DNA from 2 places in the Mycobacterium sp. IDUB_37 genome. Region 1 is predicted to be linked to the other one. Evidence: riboswitches for the same ligand, from Rfam matches in the RefSeq annotation. Region 1 holds a riboswitch; the other holds the start of a gene.
What was found. Region 1 has a riboswitch for cobalamin ahead of ACZY1I_RS03850 (PPE domain-containing protein). Riboswitches for the same ligand answer to the same signal wherever they lie in the genome.
Positions count from the first base shown of each region.

Region 2: it holds a riboswitch for cobalamin, as region 1 does, so the genes downstream of both, ACZY1I_RS21950 (PPE domain-containing protein) here and ACZY1I_RS03850 (PPE domain-containing protein) in region 1, are expected to answer to the same signal.

Region 1 covers NZ_JBVAXG010000001.1:816,291-820,780, reverse strand. The annotation lists gene ACZY1I_RS03860 (ABC transporter ATP-binding protein) at 1-38, opposite strand, end outside; gene ACZY1I_RS03855 (ABC transporter ATP-binding protein) at 35-1,807, opposite strand; cobalamin riboswitch at 2,025-2,204, shown strand; gene ACZY1I_RS03850 (PPE domain-containing protein) at 2,271-3,875, shown strand; gene ACZY1I_RS03845 (PE-PPE domain-containing protein) at 3,918-4,490, shown strand, end outside.
Region 2 covers NZ_JBVAXG010000006.1:360,053-364,542, reverse strand. The annotation lists gene ACZY1I_RS21955 (ABC-F family ATP-binding cassette domain-containing protein) at 1-1,767, opposite strand, end outside; gene ACZY1I_RS21960 (cytochrome P450) at 1-1, opposite strand, end outside; cobalamin riboswitch at 1,831-2,011, shown strand; gene ACZY1I_RS21950 (PPE domain-containing protein) at 2,134-3,804, shown strand; gene ACZY1I_RS21945 (hypothetical protein) at 3,815-4,490, shown strand, end outside.

The DNA.
Region 1 (4,490 bases):
TCGAGCAACTCGAGTAGATAGCGAATGATGATGCTCATCGCTTCGCCTCCAGCTGCTCGGTGACGCCGCGTTCACTTCTGCGCTCCTGTTCCCAGAGTCGTGCGTAGATTGCGTTGTTCCCCAGCAGTTCTGAGTGCGTGCCAAGTTCGGCGATGCGGCCGCTGTCGAGTACCACGATGTTGTCGGCGCCTCGAATCGTGCTGAGCCGGTGCGCGATCACCAACACAGTCCGGCCCCGAGCGACCTCGCTGAGCGCATCCTGGATGCGGGCCTCGTTCTCCGGGTCGGCACTCGCGGTGGCCTCGTCGAGAACCAGAATCGGACGGTCGGCGAGAATCGCGCGAGCGATGCAGACACGCTGTCGTTCGCCCCCCGACAGCGCCGCGTCCTCGCCGACGACCGAGTCGAACCCGCGCGGCAATTCCTTGATTCTCGACAGTATCTGGGCTTTGCCGGCGGCATCGCGCACCGCGGCGTCGTCGGCGTCGGGACGCCCCAGCGCGATGTTCTCGCGGATGCTCATCGACGACACCAGATGCGAGTCCTGGAATACGAACGCGACGTGTTGATACAACTCGGCGGGGTCGATCCGGCGCAGGTCGACTCCATACAGTTCGACCGCGCCTTCGGCCGGATCGTTGAACCGGGGCAGCAGTTTGGCCAGAGTCGATTTCCCGGACCCGGACGGTCCGACCAGCGCTGTGATGGTGCCCCGCTCGAGGCGCAGATCGATTTCGGTGAGGGCAACCGTGTCTGCGTATGTGACCCGCACGCCGCGCAGCCGTACCACCGGCCCGGCGGTCGTGGGATCGGGTTCGACGGGTTCATCCGGCGTCGAAAGCTCTGGGGTGGCGAGTAATTCACGAATTTCCCGGTATACCTTCAGCCCGGTGACCAAGGGATGCACCGACATCAGCAGGGTCATCCATCCCGAAGTTATGACGGTGCCGAACACCAGGAAGGCAATGAAGCTCGCCAGGGAAATGTCTCCGTCGGCGGTGAGTATGCCTCCGGCCGTTGCGACAACAAGCAGGATGCTCGGCGGCGACAGCAGTATCTCCGCGGTCACGCTGGCGACGCTCGTAGATTTGGCCCAGTCGAGGAAGAAGTGCGCGAAACCACGCGCCACGTCTTGGAAACGCCGACTCGATTCGCCGGGAGTGCCGAACGCCTTCACCACGCCGATGCCGTTCACGAACTCCACCGCCGCGCCGTTGAGGCGCGCCAGCCATTCCATGAACTCCGGATACTTGGTGCCCGCGCTGGCCATCGCGCGTTGGTAGGCGCCCAGGCCGGCGAACACCGGCAGCAGGGTCGCCAGTGCCATCCGCCAGTCGAGGGCGAAAAGGTAGACCAATGCCACCAGCGGCGGCACCGCGGCGGCGCTGAGCTCGACGATCGAGTGCGCGATCAGCCGATGCAGCGCCGCGACGTCGTCTTCGACCGCCTTCTTGACGATGCCGGAATTGCGGTCGCTGAACCAGTTGAGCGGCACCCTGGTCAATTTGGCCAGAAGTTCACGGCGGATTCGAAACGACACCCGGATGTCAGCCAGATGAGTCATCACGCCGGCAGCCAGGACACCGAGTTGTTTGACTGCCAGCGCGACGATCGCCACGATCACGACCGGCCAGAGGTTGTGGTCGCCGCCGAGGAGTCGTTTGCTCACCTCCACGACCACAACGAGTGGAGCCATGCCCGCCAGCGAGCTCAGTGCCGACAGCAGAGCGCAGGCGATGAGCGTGGTCCGCGCTGACTTGAGAATTTCCGGCGATCGCACGGCTTCCGGTTCAGGGTGGGGTCGCACGCATACCTCCGTCGCAACTCTCTTGCCGCGGACCAACGTGGCAATGATGCGCTACGTCAGCAACGTTGAGGCACCGCGGTGCGGCGGTCGCGCAGCTGCGGCCAAATACGATCGCCGGTTACTCATGCAAAAGGTTCGCAGGACACTTGCAAATTGCCTGCACGTAGTCGGGCGCAGGAATATTGTCGGCGGATGCCCGGTAGGTGCAGCCCGCGGGTGCAATTGGGTGCAACAATGGCGCCTGTACGGCGATGATGATGCAGGAAGCCGGTGTGAATCCGGCGCGGTCCCGCCACTGTCATCGGGGAGCGACCCTCACACGCCACGGCCATTGGCTGGAAGGCGAGGCGAGCAGCGATCCGAGAGCCAGGAGACTCACATCATCGCGACCTGCTAACCCGGGGCGGAGCACCCCGGAGAGAGCTGACGCTTTGAGCATCTTCGCGTCCGGGGCCTGCCCCTAATGACCGCCCCGTTCTGGATGGCCGCGCCGCCCGAGGTGCACTCGGCGCTGCTGTCCAGCGGTCCGGGGCCCGGGCCGCTTCTCGTCTCCGCGGCTGCCTGGGATTCACTGAGCACCGAGTACGCCGAAGTCGCCGACGAGCTGACCGCCGTGGTGAGCGCCGTGCAGGCCGGGGCCTGGGCCGGTCCGACCGCCGAGGCCTATGCGGTCGCCCATGCGCCGTATCTGGCGTGGCTGATGCAGGCCAGCGCGGACAGCGCCGCGACCGCCGCCCAGCAGCAGATCGCGGCCGCCGCCTACACCGCGGCCCTGGCTGCCATGCCAACTCTGGGTGAGCTGGCCGCCAACCATGCCACCAATGCGGTGTTGACCGCGACGAACTTCTTCGGGATCAACACCATCCCGATCGCGCTCAACGAGGCCGACTACGCACGGATGTGGACCCAGGCCGCCGCCGTCATGAGTGCCTATCAAGGGGTCTCTTCGGCGGCGGTGACGGGGTCGCCGCACTCGAGCGCGGCGCCGGCGATCGTGAACGGGAACCCGACGGCGGCCTCCGCCGACCCGTTCTCGGCGATCACCGACTTTTTCGCGGCCGTCGACAAGGTCTTCAACAGCGTGGGCGGTGAAGGCGGCGGCGACCTGTTCTCCTACATCTTCAGCGTCCCTCCCGGAACCGATCCGCTGTCGTGGCTCGTCGGCAAAATCAGCACCTTGTCGTCGCCTACCAGCGGCTACCCCGCACTCCTGCAGGGACTCACCAGCGCGGCCGGCAACAACCCCGCTTTGCTGGCACTGGCCTACCTGTTCGGCGCGGCCGCGATCGGCTACGACCTGACGATCCAGGCCATCCAGTTCCTGGTCACCTTTCCGTTGCTGGCGGTGGGGCTCGCCGCTCCCCTGCTCGCCCTCCCGGCGGCGGTGGGGGGTTTCGGGGCAGGTGGCGTCATCGGCATCGCCGAGATACACGCCCACCTGGATGCAGGTCTGGGACCCGTCCCGGACGAGCCGATCGCCGCGTTGAGCCCGGGTTCGACGACGGTTTCGGGACCGGCTGCGCCGGCACCGGCCCCGGCGGCTTCCGCCCCGGCGCTTGGCCCGGCGCCGTCGGTGCCGGCTCCCGCGCTCGGGGCGCCTGCCGCGCCTGCCGCACCAACACCGCCGCCGGCCCAGCCCGCGGGGCCGATTCCCTACCTGATGGGCATCCCCGCCGGCCTGCCGTCCCGGGCGAGTGCCCGGGTCAGCACCAAAAGTAAGGCCAGTCGTCCCGACGTCGCCGCCGCCCCGGCCGCCGCGGCGGCGTCAGCGAAGAAGAAGGCACGGTCTCGTCGACCACGGCGAGACAACGTCGAAGTCAAAGGCCGCGGTTACGAATACGTGGATCTCGACGACCCGGTCGGCGAAGATCCCGGGACCGCCGCGTCGGACCGGGGTGCGGGACCCCTGGGCTTCACCGGGACCGCCCGGCGGGTGGCCGCGGCCGCGGGATTGACGATGCTGACCGACGACACTTTCGGCAGCGGCCCGAGAGAGCCGCTGGTGCCCAGCACCTGGGCGCCGGACGAGTCCGGTGGGGCGGGCGGAGAAGACGACAGCAGTGCTTGAAAGCCGAGACGCCGCAATGCGGATTGAGGAACAGTGGGCAGCGTGTCATTTCTGAGCGTGCCGCCCGAGTCGCTGGCGGCGGCGGCAACGGATCTGACGAGCATCGGTTCGGCGATCGACGCCGTGCAGACGGCCGCCGCGGCCCGCACCACCGGACTGCTGGCCGCCGGCACCGACGAGGTATCGACGAAGGTCGCCGCGCTGTTCGCCGATTACGGTCGGCAGTTCCAAGCGGTCAGCGCGCAGGTCGGCGCGTCTCAACAGCAGTTTGTTCAGACCCTGAGTGCAGCGGCCGGATCGTATCTGGCCACCGAACTTGCCCAGCGCGATCTGCTCGCAACCGGGACGACCGCAGGCCCTGCGGCGGTCGAGACGCTGATCATGGGCGGCACCGGCAATCCCACCCCGAGTGCCGCCTACCTGAACAACATCTACAACGCCTACATCGCGCCGCTCATCTCCCCGTTGACCGCAGTCCCGACCGGTTTGACCACACCCGAGCAGGGCTTCCCGCTGACCGGTCTCAACAGTCTGACTTTCGACACATCGATCGCCCGCGGAGTCGACATCCTGAAGCAGGCGATCGCAGCTCAACCGCCGGGCACCCAAACCGTC
Region 2 (4,490 bases), on a different contig from region 1:
TTCGAGCACCTCCGACAACTCCAGCCACTGGCCTTCCAGGGTCACGACCTCGCTCTCGAGGGTGCGCAATTCCTGGGTCAGTCGCGTGATGGCGACGTGGTCGGATTGATCGTGCTCGGCGAGTTCGGTGTGCTTGGCCGCGATCCGATCGGCCGCGCGGGCCAACTGGCGGTCGACGGAGGCCAACTCCTTCTCGGCGGCGCGGCGTTGTGCCCCCGACATCGAGTCCGTGGGCCGTACAGGTGTCCGGTCCACCGGCTTCGCCGGCGCCCGCGCGGCCAGTCGCAGGTAGTCGTCCACCCCGCCCGGCAGGTGACGCAACCGGCCGTCCAGGATCGCGTACTGCTGATCGGTGACGCGTTCGAGCAGGTAGCGGTCGTGGGAGACGACGATCAAGGTGCCCGGCCACGAGTCGAGCAGGTCCTCGGTGGCGGTCAGCATGTCGGTGTCCACGTCATTGGTGGGTTCGTCGAGAAGCAGCACGTTCGGCTCGGACAACAGGATGAGCATGAGTTGCAGGCGCCTGCGCTGGCCGCCGGAGAGCTCACCGACGCGCGACGAAAGCTTGCCGGCGAAGCCCAAGCGCTCGAGCAGCTGTGTGGGCGTCATCTCCTTGCCGCCGACCTCGTAGCCGGCCTGCAGGCGGCCCAGAATATCGGCGATTCGGTCACCGGCCAGGGCGATCAGCTCGCTGCCCTGTTGATCCAGCACGGCCAACCGGACCGTCTTACCGCGCTTCACCCGCCCGGTGGTCGGTTGGATGGTGCCGGCGATCAGACCGAGCAGGGTGGACTTGCCTGCGCCGTTGGCCCCGACGATCCCGGTGCGCTCACCAGGGGCGATCCGCCACTCGACCTCGTTGAACACTGGGCGGCCGTCGAACGAAACGGACACATCGAGCAGGTCGATGACGTCTTTGCCCAGCCGGGCGGTGGCCAGCTTGGCCAGCTCGACCGTGTCGCGGATTGGCGGAACGTCAGCGATCAGCTGATTTGCGGCCTCGATGCGGAACTTGGGTTTGGAGGTGCGCGCCGGCGCGCCCCGACGCAACCAGGCCAACTCCTTGCGCATCAGGTTCTGCCGTTTGGCCTCACTCGAGGCGGCCATCCGGTCCCGCTCGACCCGCTGCAGCACATACGCCGCGTAGCCGCCTTCGAACGGCTCGACGATGCCGTCGTGCACCTCCCAGGTGTTGTTGGCGACTTCGTCGAGGAACCAGCGGTCGTGGGTGACCAGCAGCAACCCGCCGGTATTGCGTGCCCAGCGTTGTTTGAGGTGTTCGGCCAGCCAGGTAATGCCTTCGATGTCGAGGTGGTTGGTCGGCTCATCAAGCGCGATCACGTCCCACTCGCCAACGAGCAACTGCGCCAGCTGAACCCGTCGTCGCTGGCCTCCGCTCAACGTGGAAACCATTGCATCCCAATTGATATCGGCCACCAGGCCGTCGACGACGTCGCGGATACGGGCGTCGCCGGCCCACTGGTGTTCGGGGCGGTCACCGACCAGCGACCAGCCCACGGTGTGGCTGGGATCAAGGGTGTCGGCCTGGCTCAGCGCGCTCACCCGCAGACCGCTGCGCTGAGTGACCCGCCCCGAGTGCGGCTTGATCTGTCCGGTGAGCAGGCTCAGCAGGCTGGACTTGCCGTCGCCGTTACGGCCCACGATGCCGATGCGGGCACCGTCGTTCACGCCGAGCGTGACCGATTCGAGTATCACCTGGTTCGGATATGCCAGGTGTATGGACTCGGCTCCGAGCAGGTGTGCCACTGGACTGAGGCTACCGGCCCGCAAAGTGAAGTCCGGACGCTCGGTTGATTGGCTACCGTGTGGCCCGACGGAATGCGACAATCTCACCCGTAAGGCAACGACGATGCAGGAAGCCGGTGAAAATCCGGCGCGGTCCCGCCACTGTCATCGGGGAGCGACCCTCACTAGCCACGGTCATATGACTGGAAGGCGAGGTTAGCGGCGATCCGAGAGCCAGGATACTCGCGTCGTTGCGTCCTGCTACCCGGGGCGGTGTACCCCGAGAAAGCTGATCGACGTCGATGTCTCTTCGTCTTTTCTGGCGCCTCCAATGGCGCAGTTAGTCTCGCCGGCAGGGGTTTTCGCCATCACCGCGGGCGAAATACGGTGACCGCCCCGATCTGGATGGCCGCACCGCCGGAGGTGCACTCAGCGTTGCTGAGCGGTGGTCCGGGGGTGGGTCCGATGTTGTCGTCCGCGGCGGCGTGGGCTTCATTGAGCGTCGAATACAGCGAAACCGCGCAGGAACTCGTGGCGCTCTTGTCGGCGGTGCAGGCCGGAGCTTGGGACGGCCCGACCGCTGCGACGTACGTTGCCGCTCACCTGCCGTATCTGGCGTGGCTGTTGCAAGCCGGCACCGACAGCGCGCTAATGGCCGCCCAACAGGAGGTCGCCGCGGCGGCCTGGGTCACGGCGCTGGCGGCCATGCCGACGTTGCCCGAACTGGCGGCCAATCACGCCACCCACGCGGTGCTGATGACGACCAATTTCTTTGGTATCAATACGATCCCGATCGCGCTCAACGAAGCCGACTACCTACGGATGTGGATTCAAGCCGCCACCGTGATGAGCAGCTACCAAGCGGTCACCACGGCTGCCGTGACTGCGGCACCGCTGCCGACGGCAGCGCCGGAAATCATGAAGGGCGACAGTCAGCAGGTCGGTGCCGCCGAGACATCGTCACTGCGGGACCAGTTCAACCAGTTCCTGCAGTGGTTGTGGGACCTGTACACCAAGTTCTACAACGAGGTCATCCAGCCGTTCAACAACTGGCTGCAGAACCTGCCGTTCTTCCAGGCGCTGTTCTCCGGCTTCGATCCCTACCTGGTCAGCCTGGGCAACCCGCTGACCTATCTCAGCCCGCTGAATATCGGGTTCGCCCTCGGCTACCCGCTGGATTTCGCTACTTACGTGGTCCTGCTGTCGCAGATGTTCTCATTCGTCGCGCTCGATCTCACTGCGGCGTTCGCCTCGGGTAATCCATTGACCATCGGTTTCACCATCATCTTCGTCACCGTCGAAATCTTCGGCACGGTGATCACCGACACCATCGCACTGCTGAAGACGACGCTGGAGAGCACTCTCGCGCTGACCCTGGCGCTGGTGCCGCTGCTGACGGTGCCATTGGTGCCGTTGGCCGCCGGCGCGGTACTGGCACCGATCGGCGTCAAAGCCTTGGTGGCGCTCGCGCCGGCGCCGCCACCGCCACCCCCGACGCCCGCTACGCCACCCCTGGCAGCGTTGGGCCCCAGCACTCCGACATCCAGTCCGGCCCCGACTCCAACCGGCGTCGAGGCGACGGCCCCGGCGCCATCGCCCGGTGCACCGCCGTCTACCGCAGCACCACCGACGACGACGGGTACGGGCGTACCCGCGCATATGGATGCCATGGGTTATCTGTTGGCCGACCTGAGCTCGGCAGCCAAGCGGGCGGCGGCCGCCCGCGCGCGAAAGAAGGCGACGGAGCCCGACAGCGCTGAGGAACCCGAGGCCGCGGCGGCGCCGCAGGAGCAGGCCAAGTCGCCGCGACGCCGTCGGGCGAAGGCCGGCCTGTTCGGCCGCGGTTACGAATACATGGACCTGGAGCCCGAAGCGGCGACGGCGTCGGCTACCGGCGGGAAATCCATTGGTTTCGCGGGCACCCTGCCCAACCGGGCGACCTCGGCGGCGACGGGGCTGACTGCACTGGCCGAGGATGAGTTCGGCGGCGGCGCACGCCTGCCGATGATGCCGCGAACCTGGGCTGGCCAGACCTCGCCGGACGAGGAAAGCCTGTAACAGTGGTGGGGTGCGACTGACGACGATCATCGCGGCGATCTGCGTCGTCGGTTGCCTGTCTGGCTGCGGTCCCGGCGATCGCCGCGCTGACGCGCAACACTTGCAGGACGTTATGGCAGGCATGCCCGGCGTGTCCTCAGCCCGGGTGAGCTACCACAACGATGTTGACCATGGCGTCGGCATCAATATCTTCGCGGCTGTTCCGGCGGCGACCAGCGAGCAGATCCGTGACCTCGTGGTCAGGATCAACACAGCTCGCCGCGACAGGTTTGCTGGATACGCGCAGAACGCGATGTTCGACATCACCGCCGACCACCGTGCCTTGTTGAGCCGGCTGGCCGAGCTGGACCCTGACCAGATTGCTGGTGACGTGACGCGACTGCGTCAGGTCACCTCACTGATTTCAGCGAACCAATTCGCCTGGTTCCGGAATGGATCCAACAGTGTGCTCGACCTGCGCGACGTCGCCACGCCGACGGCGGCCATCCTGCCCGCGTTGGTGGACACGGTCGGTTCGACGAACGTCGAAGTGGGTGTGGCACCCACGGTTTCGCCACGACCGTGGGGCGCCCGCTTCCCGTTCACGCATGACGAAAGCGACCAGCTGCAACAGCGGGTCGGCGGGCTGCCGGTTTCCGTACGCGCCGTCGGCACGGCAGGAGCAAAGGCAATCGTCGCCATTGATG